4 regions of the Streptomyces sp. NPDC087901 genome follow, and region 1 is predicted to be linked to each of the others. Evidence: riboswitches for the same ligand, from Rfam matches in the RefSeq annotation. Region 1 holds a riboswitch; each other region holds the start of a gene.
What was found. Region 1 has a riboswitch for cobalamin ahead of ACIOEW_RS26590 (CbtB-domain containing protein). Riboswitches for the same ligand answer to the same signal wherever they lie in the genome.

Region 2: another riboswitch for cobalamin. It lies ahead of ACIOEW_RS25075 (ribonucleoside-diphosphate reductase subunit alpha); the one in region 1 lies ahead of ACIOEW_RS26590 (CbtB-domain containing protein).
Region 3: another riboswitch for cobalamin. It lies ahead of ACIOEW_RS37060 (cobalamin biosynthesis protein); the one in region 1 lies ahead of ACIOEW_RS26590 (CbtB-domain containing protein).
Region 4: another riboswitch for cobalamin. It lies ahead of metE (5-methyltetrahydropteroyltriglutamate--homocysteine S-methyltransferase); the one in region 1 lies ahead of ACIOEW_RS26590 (CbtB-domain containing protein).

The regions. Positions count from the first base shown of each region.
Region 1 is NZ_JBIUUC010000009.1:215,436-220,434, reverse strand. Features, by position in the region: gene ACIOEW_RS26600 (glycoside hydrolase family 15 protein) at 1-1,563, shown strand, start outside; gene ACIOEW_RS26595 (histidine phosphatase family protein) at 1,635-2,255, opposite strand; adenosylcobalamin (AdoCbl) riboswitch at 2,380-2,473, shown strand; gene ACIOEW_RS26590 (CbtB-domain containing protein) at 2,519-2,734, shown strand; gene ACIOEW_RS26585 (CbtA family protein) at 2,764-3,543, shown strand; gene ACIOEW_RS26580 (GNAT family N-acetyltransferase) at 3,680-4,189, opposite strand; gene ACIOEW_RS26575 (tetratricopeptide repeat protein) at 4,262-4,618, opposite strand; gene ACIOEW_RS26570 (pirin family protein) at 4,761-4,999, shown strand, end outside.
Region 2 is NZ_JBIUUC010000008.1:272,202-277,200, forward strand. Features, by position in the region: gene ACIOEW_RS25055 (GntR family transcriptional regulator) at 1-178, shown strand, start outside; gene ACIOEW_RS25060 (DUF3311 domain-containing protein) at 436-690, shown strand; gene mctP (monocarboxylate uptake permease MctP) at 687-2,321, shown strand; gene ACIOEW_RS25070 (GNAT family N-acetyltransferase) at 2,439-2,951, shown strand; cobalamin riboswitch at 3,004-3,141, shown strand; gene ACIOEW_RS25075 (ribonucleoside-diphosphate reductase subunit alpha) at 3,280-4,999, shown strand, end outside.
Region 3 is NZ_JBIUUC010000019.1:70,145-75,143, forward strand. Features, by position in the region: gene cobN (cobaltochelatase subunit CobN) at 1-332, opposite strand, end outside; gene ACIOEW_RS37055 (cobyric acid synthase) at 353-1,894, opposite strand; gene ACIOEW_RS37060 (cobalamin biosynthesis protein) at 1,891-2,919, opposite strand; cobalamin riboswitch at 3,063-3,192, opposite strand; gene ACIOEW_RS37065 (hypothetical protein) at 3,353-3,586, opposite strand; gene ACIOEW_RS37070 (anion permease) at 3,636-4,919, opposite strand.
Region 4 is NZ_JBIUUC010000013.1:51,373-56,371, reverse strand. Features, by position in the region: gene metE (5-methyltetrahydropteroyltriglutamate--homocysteine S-methyltransferase) at 1-1,748, opposite strand, end outside; cobalamin riboswitch at 1,909-2,124, opposite strand; gene ACIOEW_RS31235 (carbohydrate kinase family protein) at 2,239-3,153, shown strand; gene ACIOEW_RS31230 (carbohydrate binding domain-containing protein) at 3,243-4,999, opposite strand, start outside.

The DNA of each region.
Region 1 (4,999 bases):
ACGGCGGCGACGGCCAGGCACCGTCTGGTCCGCATGCTGCGCTGCGTCCGGGGCACCGTGACGTTCGAGGGGGAGATCGCTCCGCGCTTCGACTACGGCCGTAAACCGCACGAGCTGCACATCACGGAGCGCGGGGCCCTGTTCACCTCACAGGACATGAACCTCGCGGTCCATGCCGTCCGCGAGCCGCAGGACGAGCGGCTGCTGAACATCCTCTCGGGCGACAACGACCTGCGCTTCACCCTGACCCTGCAAGCGGGCCAGCAGCGCGGCCTGGTCCTGGAGTCGTCCCCCGACGGGCCGCCGCACGAGGTGTCCGTGGCGGAGTTCGAGCAACTCTTCGACGAGACCGTCCAGTTCTGGCGCTCCTGGCTCGGCCAGTCCACCTATGCGGGGCGGTGGCGGGAAGCGGTGGAACGTTCGGCCGTGACACTGAAGCTCATGACGTACGCGCCCACCGGCGCCCTGGTGGCCGCTCCCACGGCGGGACTGCCCGAGCAGCTGGGCGGAGAGCGCAACTGGGACTACCGGTTCACCTGGATCCGTGATGCGTCGTTCTCCGTGTACGCATTGCTGGGCCTGGGTTTCCGGGAGGAGGCAAGGGCGTTCATCAGCTGGCTGCACGACCGCGTGAAGGAAGAGGCCGGCCACGAAGGCGGCACCGGGCCACTGAACATCATGTACCGCGTCGACGGCTCCTCCGACCTCGTCGAGGAGACCTTGGGTCACTGGGAGGGCTATGGGGGCTCCGCCCCGGTCCGTATCGGCAACGGAGCGGCGAGCCAGCTGCAGCTGGACATCTACGGTGAGGCTCTCGACAGCATCTACTTCGCGCACCAGCACGGAATGCACCTGGACACGCGCGGCTGGACCGCACTGCACACCCTTCTCGACTGGCTGGTCGATCACTGGGACCAGCCCGGTGAAGGGCTGTGGGAGACCCGTGGCGGCAGGAAGGACTTCACCTACGGCCGCGTGATGTCCTGGGTCGCTTTCGACCGCGCCGTCCGCATCGCCTACGACGACGGCCGCCCCGCGGCCCGCGGCCGCTGGGTGGACGCGCGTGACACGATCTACCAGCAGGTGCTCAACCGGGGCTGGGACCCGAAGAAGCAGGCCTTCGTCCAGCACTACGGCAACGACGTGCTCGACTCGTCCCTGCTGCGCATGCCGACGGTCGGCTTCATCACTCCGGACGATCCGATGTGGAAGACCACGCTGGACGCGATGGAACACGAGCTGGTGAGCGACAGCCTTGTCTACCGCTACAACCCCGAGGCCTCACCCGACGGCCTGCGCGGCTCGGAGGGAACCTTCTCCCTGTGCACGTTCATGTACGTCGACGCCCTGGCCCGGGCCGGACGCACCGACCAGGCCCGGCTGGTCCTGGAGAAGATGCTCACCTACGCCAACCATCTGGGCCTGTACTCGGAGGAGATCGCCCTCACGGGGCGTCAACTGGGCAACTTCCCGCAGGCGTTCACGCACCTGGCCCTGATCGACGCCGCCATCACCCTGGATGCGAGGCTCAATGCGGCGCGCGGGGACGGAGGAGCGGGGTAGGACTCCCGCGGGGCGGGTGCCGCCTGGCGCGCGGTGCCTGCCGCTCCCGGACGCGGACGTCAGATCCTCGCCTACGGTACGAGCGGCCGGCCGCAGCGCAGGTTCCACCGCCCCGACCTGCCGCTGAGCTCCGTCACCGTCAGGGGGGCCACGTCCAGCCGCCAGAACGCCTGCGGCGGGAGGGCCAGTGCATGGACGACCGCGGCCCGGACCACGCCGGGCTCGGCCACTCCCAGGACCCGGCCGAGGCCGTCCTTGTGCGCGCCGGGCTCGGGCATCTCCCGCACCCGGCCGGCAGTACCTTCGTGCAGGGAGTCGAGCCATGTGCCCACTCGGGCGCAGAGCTCCAGCAGCGACTCGCCCCCGTGCGGAGCAGCCGACGGATCCGCCAGCCAGGCCGCCACCCCATCCGGCTCGCCCGCACTCACCTCCGACAGTCGTGCACCGGCCCAGCGGCCCATCTCCCAGTCCCGCAAGGCGTGTTCGGCGGCCGACCGCAGGCCGAGCGCCTCCGCGGTTCCGGTGCAGCGCCGGGACGGCCCCCGCAGCCACCGGTCCGCGGCCGGCACCGAGGCGGCGGCGGCTCGTGCCTGCGCGAGTCCGGCGTCGTCGAGGGGTGCGTCACCGGCGAACCGGGCCTCGCGCAGTGCGGCGTTCATCCCCGGTGAGATCAACATCACCCGTACCGTCATTCCCGCTCTCAACTCCCTGAACTGGGGCCACGTGGCCAAGCACACCATGGCATCCGGGGACTTCAGGCAGACCCACGGGCACCATGGCGGCGGTCACGCCCAGGCGGTATGGTCGCGACGACACGACGAGGGTGTGACGGAAGTCCGGTGAGAATCCGGCACGGTCGCGCCACTGTGAACCCGTACCTGTACGGGAAGTCAGACCCAGCACCTTCGTCTCAGGTACCACGATCGGGACGCGTGTTCCCTCAGGAGGTTCTGCCATGGCACAGACTGCTGCCCCCGCCACAGTCGCACCCGCCATCACCCCCATCTCGCTCAAGGCCATTGCTCCTTGGGCGGTCTTCCTCGGCATCGTCATGCTGATCCTGCTGTACTTCGTCGGGGCCGAGCAGGGCGCCACCGCGCTCATCTCGGGCGAAGGCGTGCACGAGTGGGTCCACGACGGCCGTCACCTCCTCGGTTTCCCCTGCCACTGATCCATCCGGCTGATCCAGGGGAATCCCTCATGAACTCCATATCTGTCAGAGCTCTGCTGGTCCGCGGCATGCTGGCCGGCCTCGTCGCGGGTGCGTTCGCGCTCGCGGTGGCGTACTTCCTCGGCGAGTCACGCGTTGACGCGGCCATCGCCCTCGAAGAGGCGCACAGCCACAGTCACGACCACGGCGGCGGCGAGGAACTCGTCAGCCGGGGCATGCAGGCCACCGGCGGCCTCGCCACCGGTGTGCTCGTGTTCGGTATCGCCGTCGGCGGCATCGCCGCGCTCGTCTTCTGTTACGCCCTCGGCCGGCTGGGACGGTTCGGCCCCCGGGCGACGGCTGCGCTGATCGCGGGAGCTGCCCTGCTGACCGTGTACATCGTGCCGTTCCTGAAGTACCCGGCGAACCCGCCGGCCGTCGGCAACCCCGACACCATCGGCCGGCGCACCGCGTTGTTCTTCCTGATGGTCGCGCTCAGCATCCTGTTGGCCGTGGCCGCCGTCATCCTCGGCAGGCGGCTCGCTCCGCGTCTGGGCAACTGGAACGCCACCATCGCGGCGGCAGCCGGCTATGTGCTGGTGATCGGGCTCGCCTACGCCTTCCTGCCCTCGTTCAACGAGGTCGGAAAGGACTTCCCGGCCTCCCTCCTCTGGGAGTTCAGGCTGGCCACACTCGCGGTACAGGTCACGCTCTGGACCACCTTCGGGCTGGTCTTCGGCTACCTCACCGAACGGCTGCTGGTGCCGGGGCCTCGCGCGGTCACGGCCGAGGACGGCAAGGCGAACCGCCCGGCCCCCGTCGCAGGCTGAGTCCGGGGGCGGCCACCGGGCCGCACTCCGGGGCCCGAGCGGCGTGACGTGTGCGGCAGGACGTGTACAGCGCGTCGACGGCACGCGCGGAGCCCGCCGGGAGATCCCGGCGGGCTCCGCCGCGTACCGAGGAGTCTCACTCCGGCCCGGCGGGTTCGTCCCAGTCGATGAGGTAGTGCTTCAGCGACGCGTCCTCCTTCACGAGGCGCATGCCCACTGCGGTCATGACGCGCTGGGAGGCGATGTTGTCGAGATCGGTGTCCCCGTGCACGCATGCGACGCCCCGGTCGCGGGTGAACCGCAGCAGTACGCGAAGCGCCTCGGAGGCGTACCCCATGCCGCGCGCCGATTCCACGAGTCCGTACCCGATGGTGACGTGCCTCTTCTCGTCGGGCGCCCCGTGAAAGCCGACTCCGCCGATGACCAGCCCGTCTTCGCGGCGCTGTATCCCGTAATTCGCGAACGGACTGGGGTCGCCGGTGGCCGCGCAGGTCTCGAGGAAGCGTGTGGCCGCCGCCATCTCCCCGGGCCAGGGGTAGCCGGGAGCCCAGCGCGCACCGTCCGCCGGCCGGCCCGCCGCCACCTGCTCGGCATCGGCAACGGTCATCGGGTGGAGGCGCAGGCGTGGGGTGACGAGGTCGGTCATGCCCTGTGGAGTATCACGCGGTGCCGCCGGGCCGCACCCGGATTTCCGGGTGCGGCCCGGTGCGTACGGCGGTCAGGCGCCACCGGCCGGAGTGAAGTCCCCGGACAGCGCGGCCGCCAGCCGCAGCTGCGTGTCCGCCTCGGCCTGTCGGCCCTGACGCTCCAGCGTGCGGCCGAGCATCAGCCGTGCGTACTGCTCGACGGGGTCGCGCTCCAGCACCTCGCGCAGCTCCGTCTCGGCCCGGACGAGCCGCGCAGAGTGGTAGTAGGCCCGGGCCAGCAGCAACCGGGGCGCGACCTGCTCCGGCACCTCCTCGACGAGTCCGCCCAGAATCCGGGCCGCGATCGTGTACTCCTTCGACCCGAAGAAGAACTGCGCACGGTCCCAGCGCTCGGCGGCGGTACCGAACTCGTAGTAGGTGTCGCTCATGTGACCTCCTCGGTCCTGGGTGCCGCCGGGCCGTTCCCGTACGCATCCACACGCCACAACACCCATAGGTGGTTTAACATTCCACTAAATATTCGGCGTGGGCGCTGCCCGCGCGGAGCCGCACGGGAATAGGTTGAGCGCCATGAGCAATCTCGATCGCCAGGCCGCACTCTCCGTCTGTGGAGGGCGGGGCTTCGTCGTCGCCGAACCCGTACGTGAACTCCTCACCCCGCGCCACGTCCAGCTCGGCGAGTCCACCGAGGTCCGCAGACTGCTGCCCAATCTGGGCCGCCGCATGGTGGGGGCCTGGGCCTTCGTCGACCACTACGGCCCCGACGACATCGCCGACGAACCCGGGATGCAGGTGCCGCCGCACCCTCA
Region 2 (4,999 bases), on a different contig from region 1:
GACCTCCCTGGCCACCCCGCGCGAGGCCGGTCTGCTCGGTACGGACGTGGGCCTGCCGATGCTCATGCTGTCCCGGCACTCGCTGGACGGACAGGGCGAGCCGGTCGAATGGGTGCGCTCGGTCTACCGGGGCGACCGCTACAAGTTCGTGGCCCGCCTGAAGCGGCCGCTGGACTGATCCGTCCGCGTCACCGTTCTCCCGCACAGCCCTCGTGGAACCGTTCCCACGGGGGCTGTTCGCTGCCCTGTGAGCCTCCCGCCCGCCAATTGGCCTGGACCAACACCCCGACGTTTGAGGCCATTCCGACCAACTGTGCGATACCGAAGGACCGTTGTCGGACCGCAATGCGGACAGGGGGTGACGGTGGGCGGAACCCTCGCCTAGATTTCCTGCGCATTACACCAGGTGCTCAGCGAGGGGACGGGGTCGCCGCCATGCCGGAAGAACCAGAAGGAAAACCACCCACAGTCACACCCATGAGGGTGGTCATCGCCCTCTGTCTCATCGCGCCGTTCGTGGCGATGCTCTGGGTGAGTTCGTACGCCAAGGTCGATCCGACCTTCATCGGAATCCCGTTCTTCTACTGGTACCAGATGCTCTGGGTGCTGATCTCCACGGCGCTCACGATGCTCGCGTACAAGCTGTGGCAGCGTGACCAGCGCGCCCGCAAGGGGGGTGCGTCAGCATGAAGGACGGCGTGAACGGCGTCGCACTCGGCGTCTTCATCTTCTTCTTCCTGGCCGTCACGGTCGTCGGCTTCATGGCCGCCCGGTGGCGCAAGGCCGAGAACGAGGCCAGCCTCGACGAATGGGGGCTGGGCGGACGGTCGTTCGGCACCTGGGTCACCTGGTTCCTGCTCGGCGGCGACCTCTACACCGCGTACACCTTCGTCGCCGTTCCTGCGGCGATCTACGCGGCGGGCGCGGCCGGCTTCTTCGCGGTGCCCTACACCATCCTGGTGTACCCGCTGATCTTCACCTTCCTGCCGCGTCTGTGGTCGGTGTCGCACAAGCACGGCTACGTCACCACCTCGGACTTCGTCCGCGGCCGCTTCGGCTCCAAGGGGCTCTCGCTGGCGGTCGCCGTCACCGGCATCCTCGCCACGATGCCGTACATCGCGCTCCAACTCGTCGGCATCCAGGCGGTTCTGGATGTGATGGGCGTCGGCGGTGGCGAGAACACCCACTGGTTCATCAAGGACCTTCCGCTGCTGATCGCGTTCGCGGTACTCGCCGCGTACACGTACTCCTCCGGCCTGCGCGCCCCGGCGCTGATCGCGTTCGTCAAGGACGGCCTGATCTACCTGGTCATCGTCGTGGCGATCATCTACATCCCGATCAAGCTCGGCGGCTTCGACGACATCTTCGCCAAGGCGGGCGAGGCGTTCTCGGCGAAGAACGAGGCGGCCGGCAAACCGGTGGCCGGACTCGCGCCCGGAGCGGCGGGCCAGTGGGGTTACGCCACCCTGGCCCTGGGCTCGGCACTGGCGCTCTTCATGTACCCGCACTCGATCACGGCGACGCTCTCCAGCCGCAGCCGTGAGGTGATCCGCCGCAACACGACGATCCTGCCGCTGTACTCGCTGATGCTCGGCCTGCTCGCGCTGCTCGGCTTCATGGCGATCGCCGCCGGAGTCAAGGTGGACAACGGCCAGCTGGCGATCCCGCAGCTGTTCGAGAACATGTTCCCCGACTGGTTCGCGGGAGTCGCGTTCGCCGCCATCGGCATCGGCGCCCTGGTGCCCGCCGCGATCATGTCCATCGCCGCGGCGAACCTGTTCACCCGCAACATCTACAAGGACTTCCTGAAGCCCGACGCGACACCCGCGCAGGAGACCAAGGTCTCCAAGCTGGTGTCGCTGCTGGTGAAGGTCGGCGCGCTCGCCTTCGTCCTCACGATGGACAAGACGGTCGCGATCAACTTCCAGCTGCTCGGCGGAATCTGGATCCTCCAGACGATGCCGGCCCTGGTCGGCGGGCTGTTCACCCGGTGGTTCCACCGCTGGGCGCTCCTCGCGGGCTGGGCGGTCGGCATGATCTACGGAACGGCCGCCGCGTACGGGGTCGCCAGTCCGACCCAGAAGCACTTCGGCGGGTCCTCCAAGGAGATCCCCGGCCTCGGCGAGATCGGCTACATCGGCCTGACGGCCTTCGTGCTGAACGTCGTGGTGGTCGTCGTCCTCACGTTCGTCCTGAACGCCGTGAAGGCGCCCGCCGGGATCGACGAGACCTCCCCGGGCGACTACACCGCGGACTCGGGCGACCCGGGCGTGAAGACGGAGCTCCCGCCGGCCACCGCCGGCGCGCCGGGCGGCCACTGACCGCCACGCACGTGAACGGGCCGCCGCACGCCTCCTGGGAGGGGTGCGGCGGCCCGTTCACGCGGGCCGCGGAAATCGCTTGCGGCCACGGCCCGCCCGTACGGCAGACTTCCGCCCATGGACATAGCTATCCGGCCGGTCGAGCCCGCCGAGCACACGCTCCTCGGCGAGATCACCGCCGAGGCCTATCTCGGCGACGGGCTCCTGGACTACGGCGCCGACGATCCGTATCTGGTACAGCTGCGCGACGTACCCCGCCGGGCCGCCGAGGCCGAGGTGCTGGTGGCCGCCGACGCGCGGGGCCGCGTCCTGGGCGGGGTCACCTACGCCCGGCCGGGCAACCCGTGGGCCGACATCGCGGCCGCGGACGAGGCCGAGTTCCGGATGCTGGCGGTCTCCCGCGAGGCCCGTGGCGCCGGGGCCGGCGAGGCCCTCGTACGGGCCTGTATCGACCGCGCACGGGGCACCGCGGGGGTCACGGGGCTCGTCCTGTCGACGCAGCCGGCCATGCACGGAGCCCATAGGATCTACGGGCGCCTCGGCTTCGTACGGACGCCCGATAGGGACTGGAATCCCATCGCCGACCTCAAGCTGCTGACGTACCGTCTGGACCTCCGGCCCCTGCCGTAAGGGCGCACCAAGATCTCGTACGACACAACATGTGGGGGCTGCCGCATCCGGCAGCCCCCACATGTATGCTCGTGCTCGCTGTCGCCGCAGGGAAATCCGGTGCGAATCCGGAACTGTCCCGCAACGGTGTGTTCGGTGTGCTTTTGTGCACTCCCTAGTCCGAGGTCCTGCCGACAGCGCATCCGGCTCGACCGATCCGGATGCCCAGACGTCCGGGCCTCGTGGATGGGCCGGTGGACGCCGCACGGAGCGCTGCCCTGCCGGGTCCCGCTCCGCCCGGCTGCCCCCGCTCCCCGAAGGCCCCGAGCCGAGCGAGGGAGAGCACCGCGTGACCATCGCGCCAGCCGATCCGGTTTCAGCGGCCGAGTCCGAAGCAGCCGAGGCCGAAACGGTCCGGTCCGGCGGACCCGCGAAGGACGGGCCGGGAACCGCACTGCTGCGGACCCTGACCGACCTCACCGCCGATCTGCCCGACACCGACCCCGGACGCGTCGCCGCCGCCGCACTGCGCGGCCGCAACGCCCGGTCGGACGAGGCGGAGCTGCGCTCGCTGGCCACCGAGGCCGCCGCGGGCCTGATCTCCGAGGACCCCGCCTACTCCCGGCTCGCCGCCCGTCTCCTCACCCGCACCATCGCGGACGAGGCGGCCGGGCAGGGCGCGACGTCGTTCTCCGCATCGGTCGCCGTCGGGCACCGTGAGGGCCTGATCGCGGACCGCACGGCCGAGTTCGTGACGCTCCACGCGGCCGCCCTGGACGCGCTGGTCGGTCAGTCGCTCACTGCCGGCGCCGACGACCGCTTCGGCTACTTCGGCCTGCGCACCCTGCACAGCCGCTATCTGCTGCGCCACCCGCTCACCCGGCAGGTCATCGAGACGCCGCAGCACTTCATGCTGCGCGTCGCCTCCGGGCTCGCCGAGGACACCTCCGAGCGCGCCCTGGACGAGGTCGCCGCGCTGTACGGCCTGATGAGCCGGCTGGACTACCTGCCCTCCTCCCCCACCCTCTTCAACTCCGGTACCCGGCACCCGCAGATGTCCTCCTGCTATCTGCTGGACTCGCCGCTGGACGAGCTGGACTCGATCTACGACCGCTACCACCAGGTGGCGCGCCTCTCCAAGCACGCGGGCGGCATCGGCCTCTCGTACTCCCGCATCCGTGCCCGCGGTTCGCTGATCCGTGGCACCAACGGGCACTCCAACGGCATCGTCCCGTTCCTGAAGACGCTCGACGCCTCCGTCGCCGCGGTCAACCAGGGTGGCCGGCGCAAGGGTGCCGCCGCCGTCTACCTGGAGACGTGGCACGCGGACATCGAGGAGTTCCTGGAGCTGCGCGACAACACGGGCGAGGACCAGCGGCGTACGCACAACCTCAACCTGGCGCACTGGATCCCCGACGAGTTCATGCGCCGGGTGGACACGGACGGCACCTGGTCGCTGTTCTCCCCGGCCGACGTGCCCGAGCTGGTCGACCTGTGGGGCGACGAGTTCGACGCCGCCTACCGCGCGGCCGAGGCCAAGGGCCTGGCCCGCAAGACCATGCCGGCCCGTGAGCTCTACGGCCGCATGATGCGGACCCTCGCCCAGACCGGCCAGGGCTGGATGACGTTCAAGGACGCCTCCAACCGGACCGCGAACCAGACCGCCGAGCCGGGCCGGGTCGTGCACTCCTCGAACCTGTGCACCGAGATCCTCGAAGTCACAGACGACGGCGAGACGGCCGTCTGCAACCTCGGCTCGGTCAACCTCGGCGCGTTCGTCGCCGACGGCACGATCGACTGGGAGCGCCTGGACGCCACCGTGCGTACGGCCGTGACCTTCCTCGACCGGGTCGTGGACATCAACTTCTACCCGACCGAGCAGGCCGGCCGGTCCAACGCCCGCTGGCGTCCGGTGGGTCTGGGCGCGATGGGCCTCCAGGACGTCTTCTTCCAGCTGCGGCTGCCGTTCGACTCCCCCGAGGCCCGCGCCCTGTCGACGAAGATCTCCGAGCGGATCATGCTCGCGGCGTACGAGGCGTCCTGCGACCTCGCCGAGCGCTCGGGCCCGC
Region 3 (4,999 bases), on a different contig from region 1:
TTGCCCGGGCCGCCCTCCACGAGGTAGCGCAGCGCCTCGGCGACGACGCCGGCCGGTACGGACGACTCGGCCATCAGTTCCGCGTCCGGCACCGCCTCGCCGCCGAGCAGCACGGTCGGGATGCCCGAGGCCTTGAGCTTCGCGAGCCCGTCCTCCCAGGCGCGCTTGCCGCCCAGCAGGCGGACCACGGCGATGGAGGAGCCCTCGATCAGAGCGGGGAGCTCCTCGTGGACATCGATGCGGGTCGGGTTGCCGATCCGGAAGGGCGCGCCCGAGGCACGGGCGGCGAGGAGGTCGGTGTCAGCGGTCGACAACAGCAGCACGGTGGTCAGCGGGGCGGACAGCGGGGCGTTCATGCGCGTGTTCCAGGTGCTCCGGGGGCGATGAAGGGAAGTCCTGCCGGTGCACCCGACTCGATGAGCCGCCACAGCGCGTCGGTGTCCGCGTGTTCTTCGATCAGGTCGCCGAGCCGGTCGAGCTGTTCCTCGCGCAGCCCGGCGAAGCAGGTGTCGGGGGCGGGGACGAAGCGCCGGCCGGCGGCCCGCGCGATCTCCGTCAGGAAGCGCCGGCGGAACGCGTCGCTCTCCAGCGAACCGTGCCAGTGGGTGCCCCACACGGCGCCGGAGCGGCAGCCGTCGAGGCGCTGTCCCCGACCGTCGGTGAGGAACGGCTCGCCGCCGCGCACGTCCGCGATGCCGTGGTGGATCTCGTACCCCTCGACCGGGGCGCCGAGTGCCTCGCCGACCGGCCGGGCGAGGGTCTTCTCGCGGTCGAACCGGATGCGCAGGGGCAGCAGCCCGAGCCCGTCGACCTTCCCTGCGCGCGACTCGACGTCGTCCTCGATCTCCTCGCCGAGGATCTGGTAGCCGCCGCAGATGCCGAGGACCGGACGGCCCTCGGCGGCGCGCCGCCGCAGCGCGTCGGCGAGCCCGCGTTCGCGCAGCCAGGAGAGCGCCTTCACGGTGCCGCGGGTGCCGGGCACGATGACGAGGTCGGCGTCGGCCAGTTCCTCGGCACGGTCCACGAACCGCACGATGACGCCCGGTTCCGCGGCGAGAGCGTCCACATCGGTGAAGTTGGACATCAGCGGAACGGCGCACACGGCGACGCGCAGGATGTCCTCGCCGTGCGGCGGGGCGACGACCGACTCCCGTACGGTGCCGCGCAGCGACACCCGCAGGCCGTCCTCCTCGTCGATGCCGAGGCCGTGGGCGAACGGCAGCACGCCGTACGTCGGCCGTCCCGTCAGATCGCGCAGCATGTCAAGGCCGGGCTCCAGCAGGGAGACGTCACCGCGGAACTTGTTGACCAGGTAGCCGGCGATCAGCGCCTGGTCCTCGGCCGAGAGCAGTGCCGTCGTACCGAAGAACGAGGCGAAGACCCCTCCGCGGTCGATGTCTCCGACGACCACCACCGGGAAGCGTGCGGCCCGCGCGATGCCCATGTTCACGATGTCCGTGCGCCGCAGATTGATCTCGGCCGGACTGCCCGCCCCCTCGCAGATCACTGCGTCATACGTGCCCCGAAGCTGCTCCAGGCAGTCCACGACGGTGGACAGAAGTTGCTCCTGCCGGCCGCCGTGGTAGCCGCGGGCGCTCATCTCGCCCACCGCGCGCCCCATCAGGACGACCTGGCTGGAGCGGTCGCCGCCGGGCTTGAGCAGGACCGGGTTCATCAGTGCGGTCGGCTCGACCCGGGCGGCCTGGGCCTGCATCGCCTGGGCGCGGCCGATCTCCGCGCCCTCGCGGGTGACGAAGGAGTTGAGCGACATGTTCTGTGCCTTGAACGGTGCCACTTTCACACCCCGGCGCACCAGCCAGCGGCAGATGCCCGCGGTGACGACGCTCTTGCCCGCGTCCGAGGTGGTCCCGGCGACCAGCAGTCCGCCGCTCATGTCGGTCTCCGTCCTGAGAGTCGAGGCCCTGCGGTACGGGTCCCCGGGAGTCGAGTTCCCGCGGTACGGGCCCCCGTGATCCGTCGTGCCGCGAGTCCCGCGCCCAGGCGGGCCGCCACGCTCACGCCGAGGGCCAGCGCGCTCACCCGGCGCGACAGTCGTACGGCACGCTCGATGTCCTCGCTCTCCACCGCCCGGCCGGTGGCCCCGTTGAGTACGGGGCGGTGCTCGACCCGGCCGCCGTAGGCGAGCGTCCCGCCGAGCCGTACGCCGAGTGCGCCCGCGAAAGAGGCCTCCACCGGACCCGCGTTGGGGCTCGGGTGCTTGGCCGCGTCGGCCCGCCAGGCCCGGACCGCTCCCCGTGGCCGCCCCCCGGCGGCCACGGCGAGCAGGGCCGTCAGCCGGGCGCCCGGCCAGCCCGCGAGGTCGTCGAGGCGGGCCGAGGCCCAGCCGTAACGCCGGTAGCGGGGCGATTTGTGGCCGACCATCGCGTCGAGCGTGTTGGCGGCCCGGAACCCGACGAGTCCGGGGACCCCTCCCAGCGCCCCCCACACCAGGGCGCCGACGACGGCGTCCGAGGTGTTCTCCGCGACGGACTCCACGACGGCGCGGGCGATCTGCGGCCCGTCCAGGGACTGCGGGTCGCGGCCGCACAGATGCGGCAGCCGCTCACGGGCCAGGCCGATGTCCCCGGCGGCGAGCGCGCCGCCGATGGCCCGGGCCTCGCGGCCCAGCGACGTACCGCCGACGACGGACCAGGTGGCGGCGGCGGTCAGGGCGACGGACGCGGCGGGGTGGCGGCGCAGCGCACGGGTGGCCAGCGCGGCAGCCCCGGCGGCGCCTCCGGCGCAGACCAGGGTGTGCAGTGCGCCCCAGCCGCGGTGGTCGTGCCACAGACGGCGTTCGACGCCTGCCGCGGCCCGCCCGAAGGCGGCGACCGGGTGTCCCCTGCGGGGGTCACCGAGCAGCAGATCGCCGATCAGACCGGCCGTGGCGCCGTACGCGAAGATGCGATCGGCACGCACGGTTCAGCCGGCCGTTGCGCCTCGAAGGACCTTTGGACAGGCAGTTGCTGGCAGGAGCAGCACAGGACTGGACGCACGGCAGCCGGGCATGGCGGTATGTCCTCACTCAGGGTCCGCGCCCTGGTTCGACGTGACGGCGACGAGAGTCTCCTGGCTTCCGGATCCGCAGTTCCCCCGGTCTTCCAGTCCGCGTGTGGACCGTGACTTCCGTGGTGGGGGGCTGCTCCCCGGTGACAGTGGCGGGACCGCGCCGGATTCGCACCGGCTTCCTCTGCTGTCGCCGTAATGGCTCCGGCAGTCCACCACGCTCCGCGAACGCCCGTCAACTTGCCGTTGACCTGCGACGGCGCAGTGTGCTCAGACGCACATCGGGCCGGACGCACACGTGGTGCGTCCGGCCCGATGCGAAGGAGCGGGGAGTGAGTGGTGGGGCTCAGGCGACGATCAGGTAGATGCCGTAGGCCACCGCCGCGGCGCACAGTCCGAAGCAGACGTACGCGCCGGTGCGGGCCAGCAGGAGAGACCCCCCGGCCGGTCCGCCCTGTGCGGCCGGTTCCGGCTGCTTGGAGAGGCCGACGATGCCGAGGGTGAAGAGGCCCACCAGCGCGATGGTGGCGACGAGGGAGACGCCGAAGACGGTGCCGAGGGCTGCCCAGTCGATGTTCATGTGGATCTGTCCTTACCGGAGGCTCTTGGGGTCCCTGAGGGACAGTCCTTCAGACCGTGGCGGGTCGGGCCGGGTCGGTGACCGGTCCGGCCGGGGCCGGGATGGTGGCCGTGAGGTCGTGGGTCATGGCAGCCGCCGTGGGCGGCGGGCTGACGGCCGCGATTGCGGTGGTGACGACGCCCGCGGGCTCGTCGTCACCGGCCGCTGCGCCCTCGTCCTGGCCGCCGGGTGCGACATCGTCGTGCCCGACGGGCTTGCGGCGCGACAGCATCCAGATCGCACCGGAGCCCGCGATCAGCAGCGCCGCGACGACCACGACACCCCAGGTGCCCTGCTTGGTGAGGAACTCCGCGCCCGCGCCGACCAGACCTGCGGCCGGCAGGGTCAGACCCCAGGCGACGAACATCCGCGTGGCGGTGGACCAGCGGACCACGCCGCCCTTGCGGCCGAGGCCCGCGCCCATGACGGCACCGGAGCACGACTGGGTGGTGGAGAGGGAGAAGCCGAGGTGCGAGGAGGCCAGGATGACGGTGGCCGCACTGGTCTGGGCAGCGAAGCCCTGCGGCGGCTTCAGCTCGGTCAGGCCGCTGCCCATGGTGCGGATGATGCGCCAGCCGCCCAGGTAGGTGCCGAGTGCGATGGCGAGGCCGGCGCACACGATGACCCAGACCGGCGGGTTGGAGCCGGGGGAGAGGACGCCGCCGGTGACCAGGGCGAGCGTGATGATGCCCATGGTCTTCTGCGCGTCGTTGGTGCCGTGCGCGAGAGACACGAGCCCGGCCGAGGCGATCTGGCCGGCGCGGTAACCCTTCGCGGTGGCCTTCTCCTGGGCGCCGCCCGTGACCTTCCCGCCGATGCGGTAGGTCAGCTTGGTGGCCAGCAGCGCGGCCAGACCGGCGACGACCGGTGCGGCGACCGCGGGGAGCAGCACCTTGGTGACGACGGTGCCGCCGTCGACCGACGACCAGCCGGCGGACATCACCGCGGCGCCGATCAGGCCGCCGAACAGTGCGTGGGAGGAGCTGGACGGCAGGCCGACCAGCCAGGTCAGCAGATTCCACAGGATGGCGCCGACGAGCGCCGCGAAGATGACCTCGGTTCTGAGCCCGTCTTCGTTGATGATCCCGCCGGAGATCGTTTTTGCGACCTCCACCGACAGGAACGCGCCTACGAGGTTGAGAACGGCGGACATGGCCACCGCTGTCTTGGGTTTGAGTGCGCCGGTCGAGATGGTCGTGGCCATCGCGTTGGCGGTGTCGTGGAAACCGTTCGTGAAATCGAACACTAGAGCTGTCACGATCACAATCGCGAGCAGCAGCGTGATGTGTTCCATTTACCCAGGCAATCGTTCGACGTCAGTGGCACGTGGACCGTAGGCAATCCGAGTGAACGGAAGATGAACTGAGCGGGGCG
Region 4 (4,999 bases), on a different contig from region 1:
TGGTCGTCGCGGACGAACGACCAGGCGAGCATGGTGACGGGCCCGGTGAGCATGCCCTTCACGGGGCGTGCGGTCAGCGACTGCGCGTACGCGGTCCAGCGGACGGTCATCGGATCCGGCCGTGAGATGTCGCCGACGAGCACCGGGGGACGGACGTAGCGGCTGCCGTAGGACTGGACCCAGCCGTGCCTGGTGGCGAGGTAGCCGGTGAGCTGTTCGGCGAAGTACTGGACCATGTCATTGCGTTCGGGCTCGCCGTGCACCAGGACGTCGAGCCCGGCCTCCTCCTGGAAGGCGATCACTTCGCGGATCTCGGCCTCGATCCGCTTGTCGTAGCCAGGGCCGTCGAGCCGCCCGGCCCGCAGGTCGGCCCGGGCGGTGCGCAGTTCATCCGTCTGCGGGAAGGAGCCGATCGTGGTGGTCGGCAGCAGTGGGAGTCCCAGGTGCGCGCGCTGGAGCACGGTCCGCTCGGGGTACGGCTGCGAGCGTCGGCCGTCCGCATCGGTGACGGCCGCGGCGCGGGCCCGCACGGCCGGGTCCCGGGTGAGTGCGGATCCCGCCCGGGACGCCAGAGCGGCCCGGTTCTCGGCGAGTTCGGTGGCGATGGCGCCGGTTCCGCGCGCGAGTCCGCGGGCGAGGACGACGAGTTCGGTGGTCTTCTGGCGGGCGAAGGCGAGCCACCGGAGGACCTGCGGGTCGATGCCGCTCTCGGCTGCGGCGTCCAGCGGCACGTGCAGCAGCGAGCAGGAGGCCGAGACGTCCACCCGGCCGGCGAGACCGAGCAGGGTGCCCAGCGTGGCGAGTGACTTCCCCAGGTCGTTGATCCAGATGTTGCGGCCGTTGACGACGCCCGCGACCAGCCGCTTGCCGGGCAGACCGCCGACGGCGGCGAGATCGGCGAGATTGCCGGCGCCGGAGTCGGTGAAGTCGAGGGCCAGTCCGTCGACCGGCGTCCGGGCCAGGACGGGCAGGGCGTCGCCGAGCCGCCCGAAGTAGGAGGCGACCAGGAGCTTCGGTCGGTCGTCAAGGCCGCCGAGCCGGTGATAGGCCCGGTCTGCCGCGTCCAGTTCCGCGGTCGTGCGGTCCTGGACGAGGGCGGGCTCGTCGAGCTGCACCCATGCGGCTCCCGCCGCCCTGAGGTCGGCGAGCACATCGTCGTAGACGGGCAGCAGCAGGTCCAGCAGGGACAGCGGGTCGAAGCCGGCAGGGGCGCCCGGGGCCGCCTTGGCCAGCAGGAGGTAGGTGACGGGGCCGACGAGGACCGGACGGCCCGTCAGGCCGAGGGCGACGGCTTCGCGGAACTCGGCGACCTGCCTGGCGGAGTCGGCGGCGAACACGGTGTCCGGGCCCAGTTCGGGTACCAGGTAGTGGTAGTTGGTGTCGAACCACTTGGTCATTTCCAGCGGCGCGGTCTCCCGGCTGCCTCGGGCCATCGCGAAGTAGCCGTCCAGCGGCTCGGCCGCCACGGCGGCCCGGTGACGTTCCGGGATCGCGCCGACCATGACGCTGGTGTCGAGGACGTGGTCGTAGAGGGAGAAGTCACCGGTCGGGACTTCGCCGATGCCGGCGGCGGCGAGTTCCTCCCAGTTGGCCCGGCGCAGGGCGGCGGTGGTCTCCCGGAGGGCTTCGGCGGTGACGCGGCCCTTCCAGTAGCCCTCGACGGCCTTCTTCAGTTCGCGGTGGTGGCCCTGGCGGGGGTAGCCGAACACGGTGGCGGTTGCCGTCGCCGAGGTGGATTCGGATGTCACGTAGCTCTCCTTCGCGAGCGTGTCTCCTGCGGATCCCGGATCGGGACGAGGGCGCGAAAGGATGACGGACCGGGCGGATCACCGCACCTTTTCGGTGCCCGTCCACCCGCTGTCTGCCGCCGACCCGCCCACGAGGTCACCGAGATCTCCGCATCCGAGGGTTCGGGTGCGGGCTGCGGGCAGGTCTTCGGACTCGCGGGCACGTCTGCCGGGGCAGACTCCTACTGGCCGTCGCTTCCCGGGCCCTTCGGGTCCAGTGCGTATGACGGCGGTCGTTCCCGCTCACCGCTGCGGGGCAGTCCCGGATTCCCACCGGGTTCCCTCTTGCGACGCGCCTGCCTGGCGGGCAGGGCGAACCAGCTGCACATCCCACCCTAGAGGACTGCCGCGCACACCACGCCGTTGTTCACATTCCGGACCTCCTGATGAGACGGATGTCTGTGCGGGACGTCGGCCATACTGATCACGGCGGGAACGGAGAGGCGGAGCAGTGGTCCAACAACAAACGGAATACGACGTCTTGGTGGTCGGCGGCAGCGGGGTGGACACGATCGTCCGCGTCGACGCCCTGCCGGTCCCGCTCGCCGACTCGGTGATGGTCGGCCCGATCGAGGAGTGGCCCGGTCACACCGGGGGCAATGTGGCCCTGGGCGCCCGCGCGCTGGGGCTGGACGTCGCGCTGCTCGACTGCATCGGCGACGACTGGACCGGTGCGCAGGTGCGCGAGCGGCTGGCCAAGGGCGATGTGGAGTTCCACCCGCTGATCTCGGCGGCGGGCACCCGCCGTGCGGTGAACCTGGTGGACGCGACGGGCCGGCGGATGTCGTTCTACGACGCCCGTGATCCGGAGGATCTGCGGATGCGCCAGGATTTCTATCTTCCCCGGCTACGGCGTGCCCGCCACGTCCATCTGTCCATCATGAACTTCACGCGTTTCCTCTACGACGACATCGTGGCCCTGGGCATCCCGGTCTCCACCGATCTGCACGACTGGGACGGACTGGGCGATCACCAGCGGGAGTTCGCTCTCCGGTCCGATCTCGTCTTCTTCAGCGCGGCGGCGACGGGAGACCGCACGCCCGCCGTGATGCGGGAGATTCTGGGTGAGGGCCGTGCCGGCACGGTGGTCGCCACGGACGGCGCGGCGGGGTCGTACGTCCTCACCCGTGACGGCGGGCAGGACCCGGTCCACGTTCCGGCGACGGTCCCGCCGGCTCCGGTGGTGGACAGCAACGGTGCGGGTGACGCCTTCGTCACCGGCTTCCTGTACGGACGGCTCGACGGCCGGGACGCCCTCGGGTCGGCCCGTCTGGGCGCGGTGGCGGGCGCCTACGCGTGTACGGCCCCGGGGTCGACCGCCATGATCGGCCGCGAGGCCCTGCTGGCGGCTGACGGCGGTTCGTAGCCGTCCCGGAGTGTGCAGGTGCCCCGGCGGCCGGAGTCACCGGCCCGCCGGGGCACCTGCTGTGCGACTGAAGTACCGCTGGTTTCTGGCTACTTCAGGTACGGACCCGCTGCGCCGATCTTGCCCGGGCCGTTCAGCACGTAGACGCGCATGTTGCCCTTGCCGGGTGCGGCGACGGTGAGCTTTCCGTCGCTGACGACCTGCGTGTCACCGGTGACGGCGTCCTTGTACGTGCCGTTGGGGATCCCGGTGTACGAGGCCCCGCCGGTGACGGTGACGAGGGCGAAGCTGTCCGTCGTACCACTGGTGTAGCGGCGCTTGTACGCCATCTGCCCGGTGATGCCCACGGTGGAGTACTGGCCCATCTGCAGGGCGGGCACGGCCCGGCGGATCTCGTTGAGCCGCTGGACGTGCTTGACCAGGGGCTGGGACAGCGTGCCGGCGACCTCGCCGGTGGCGGAGTCGACCTTGGAGAACTCCGAGGACGTGACGTCGCCCGCGAGGTGATCACCGTAGTAGGCGCGTCCGGTGGTGGCCAGCGGGCAGCTGGGCCCGCAGTCGATCTTCTTGCCGGCCTGGAACTCGATCTCCGAACCGTAGTAGAGCGTCGGGATACCGCGGAAGGTCCACATCAGGGCCATGTTCTCGGCCCAGGCGTCGGTGCCGCCCGCGTAGCGTTCGCTGCTCTTATTGGGGCCGTAGTCGTGACTGTCGACGTAGACGACGTTGTACGTGGCGTCGTTCGTCGAGTCGTCGGAGTCCTTGCCGTTGTTGTACGCGTTCGTGGCATCACCGAAGTTCATGTGCATGCGCATGTCGATGATGTTCATGCCGGAGAACTGGCTGCGGTCGGGGGTGTGGTAGGCGTTGCCGTCCAGGAACGCGTTGGTGGACGTGGGCTGCGACCCGGTGCCGAGCTGCTCCTCGTAGTTGTACATCTCCAGCGCGGCCTTGGTGTCGTCGGCGTCGTACTCCTTGCGTTCCTTCCAGGTGAAGAACTGCGCGGAGTGGTTGACCGAGCCGCGGTTCCACTTGTCGTTGACGAACGCGCCGACCTCGCCGAAGACCAGGAAGTTCTTCGCCGCCTCGGCGCCGAACTGCTGGGTGACGCGCTCCTGGATCGCGGGCAGGAAGCGGCGGTTCCAGGTGGTGCGCGGGATGTGGACGGCCGTATCGATGCGGAAGCCGTCGACGCCCATGTCGATGTACTTGTCGTACGCGCCGATCAGGTAGTTCTGGACCGGTGCGGATTCGGTGTTGAAGTCGGCCAGGTCCTCGTGCAGCCAGCAGGAACGGGAGTCCTCGCCCTCCCAGTTGCCCAGCCAGCAGTTGTGGTAGTACTCCCTCGGGAACATCCCCGATGTCGGGTTCGGCCACTGGCAGTTGTAGATCTTGTAGCCCTCGGGAGAGGTGGCTCCGGTCGGCTTGCCCCAGTTGAGGCAGGTGTTGCCCGCGGGCTCGGCCGTGGACCACAGGTCACCGTTGTAGTACGACTTGCCGGTCTTGGGGTCGACGGTCAGTCCGTCGTACTCGAAGCCCTCGCTCTTCTCGTCGTAGTACCAGCTCCACTGGCTGTCACGGACCCCGTAGACGGTCGGGGTGTACAGGCCCTTGGCGCCCCAGCGCGAGGAGTGGTTGTAGACGACGTCCTGGTAGATCTTGATGCCCTTGGCGTGGGCGGCGTTGATGAGGTCCTGGTACGAGGCTCCGGCGGACTCGAGCCGGGGGTCGACCTTGTAGAAGTCGTAGCCGTGGTAGCCGTGGTAGTCGTAGTCGGACCGGTTCAGGACGACCGGGGTGATCCAGATGGCCGAGAAGCCGAGTCCCTTGATGTAGTCGAGCTTCT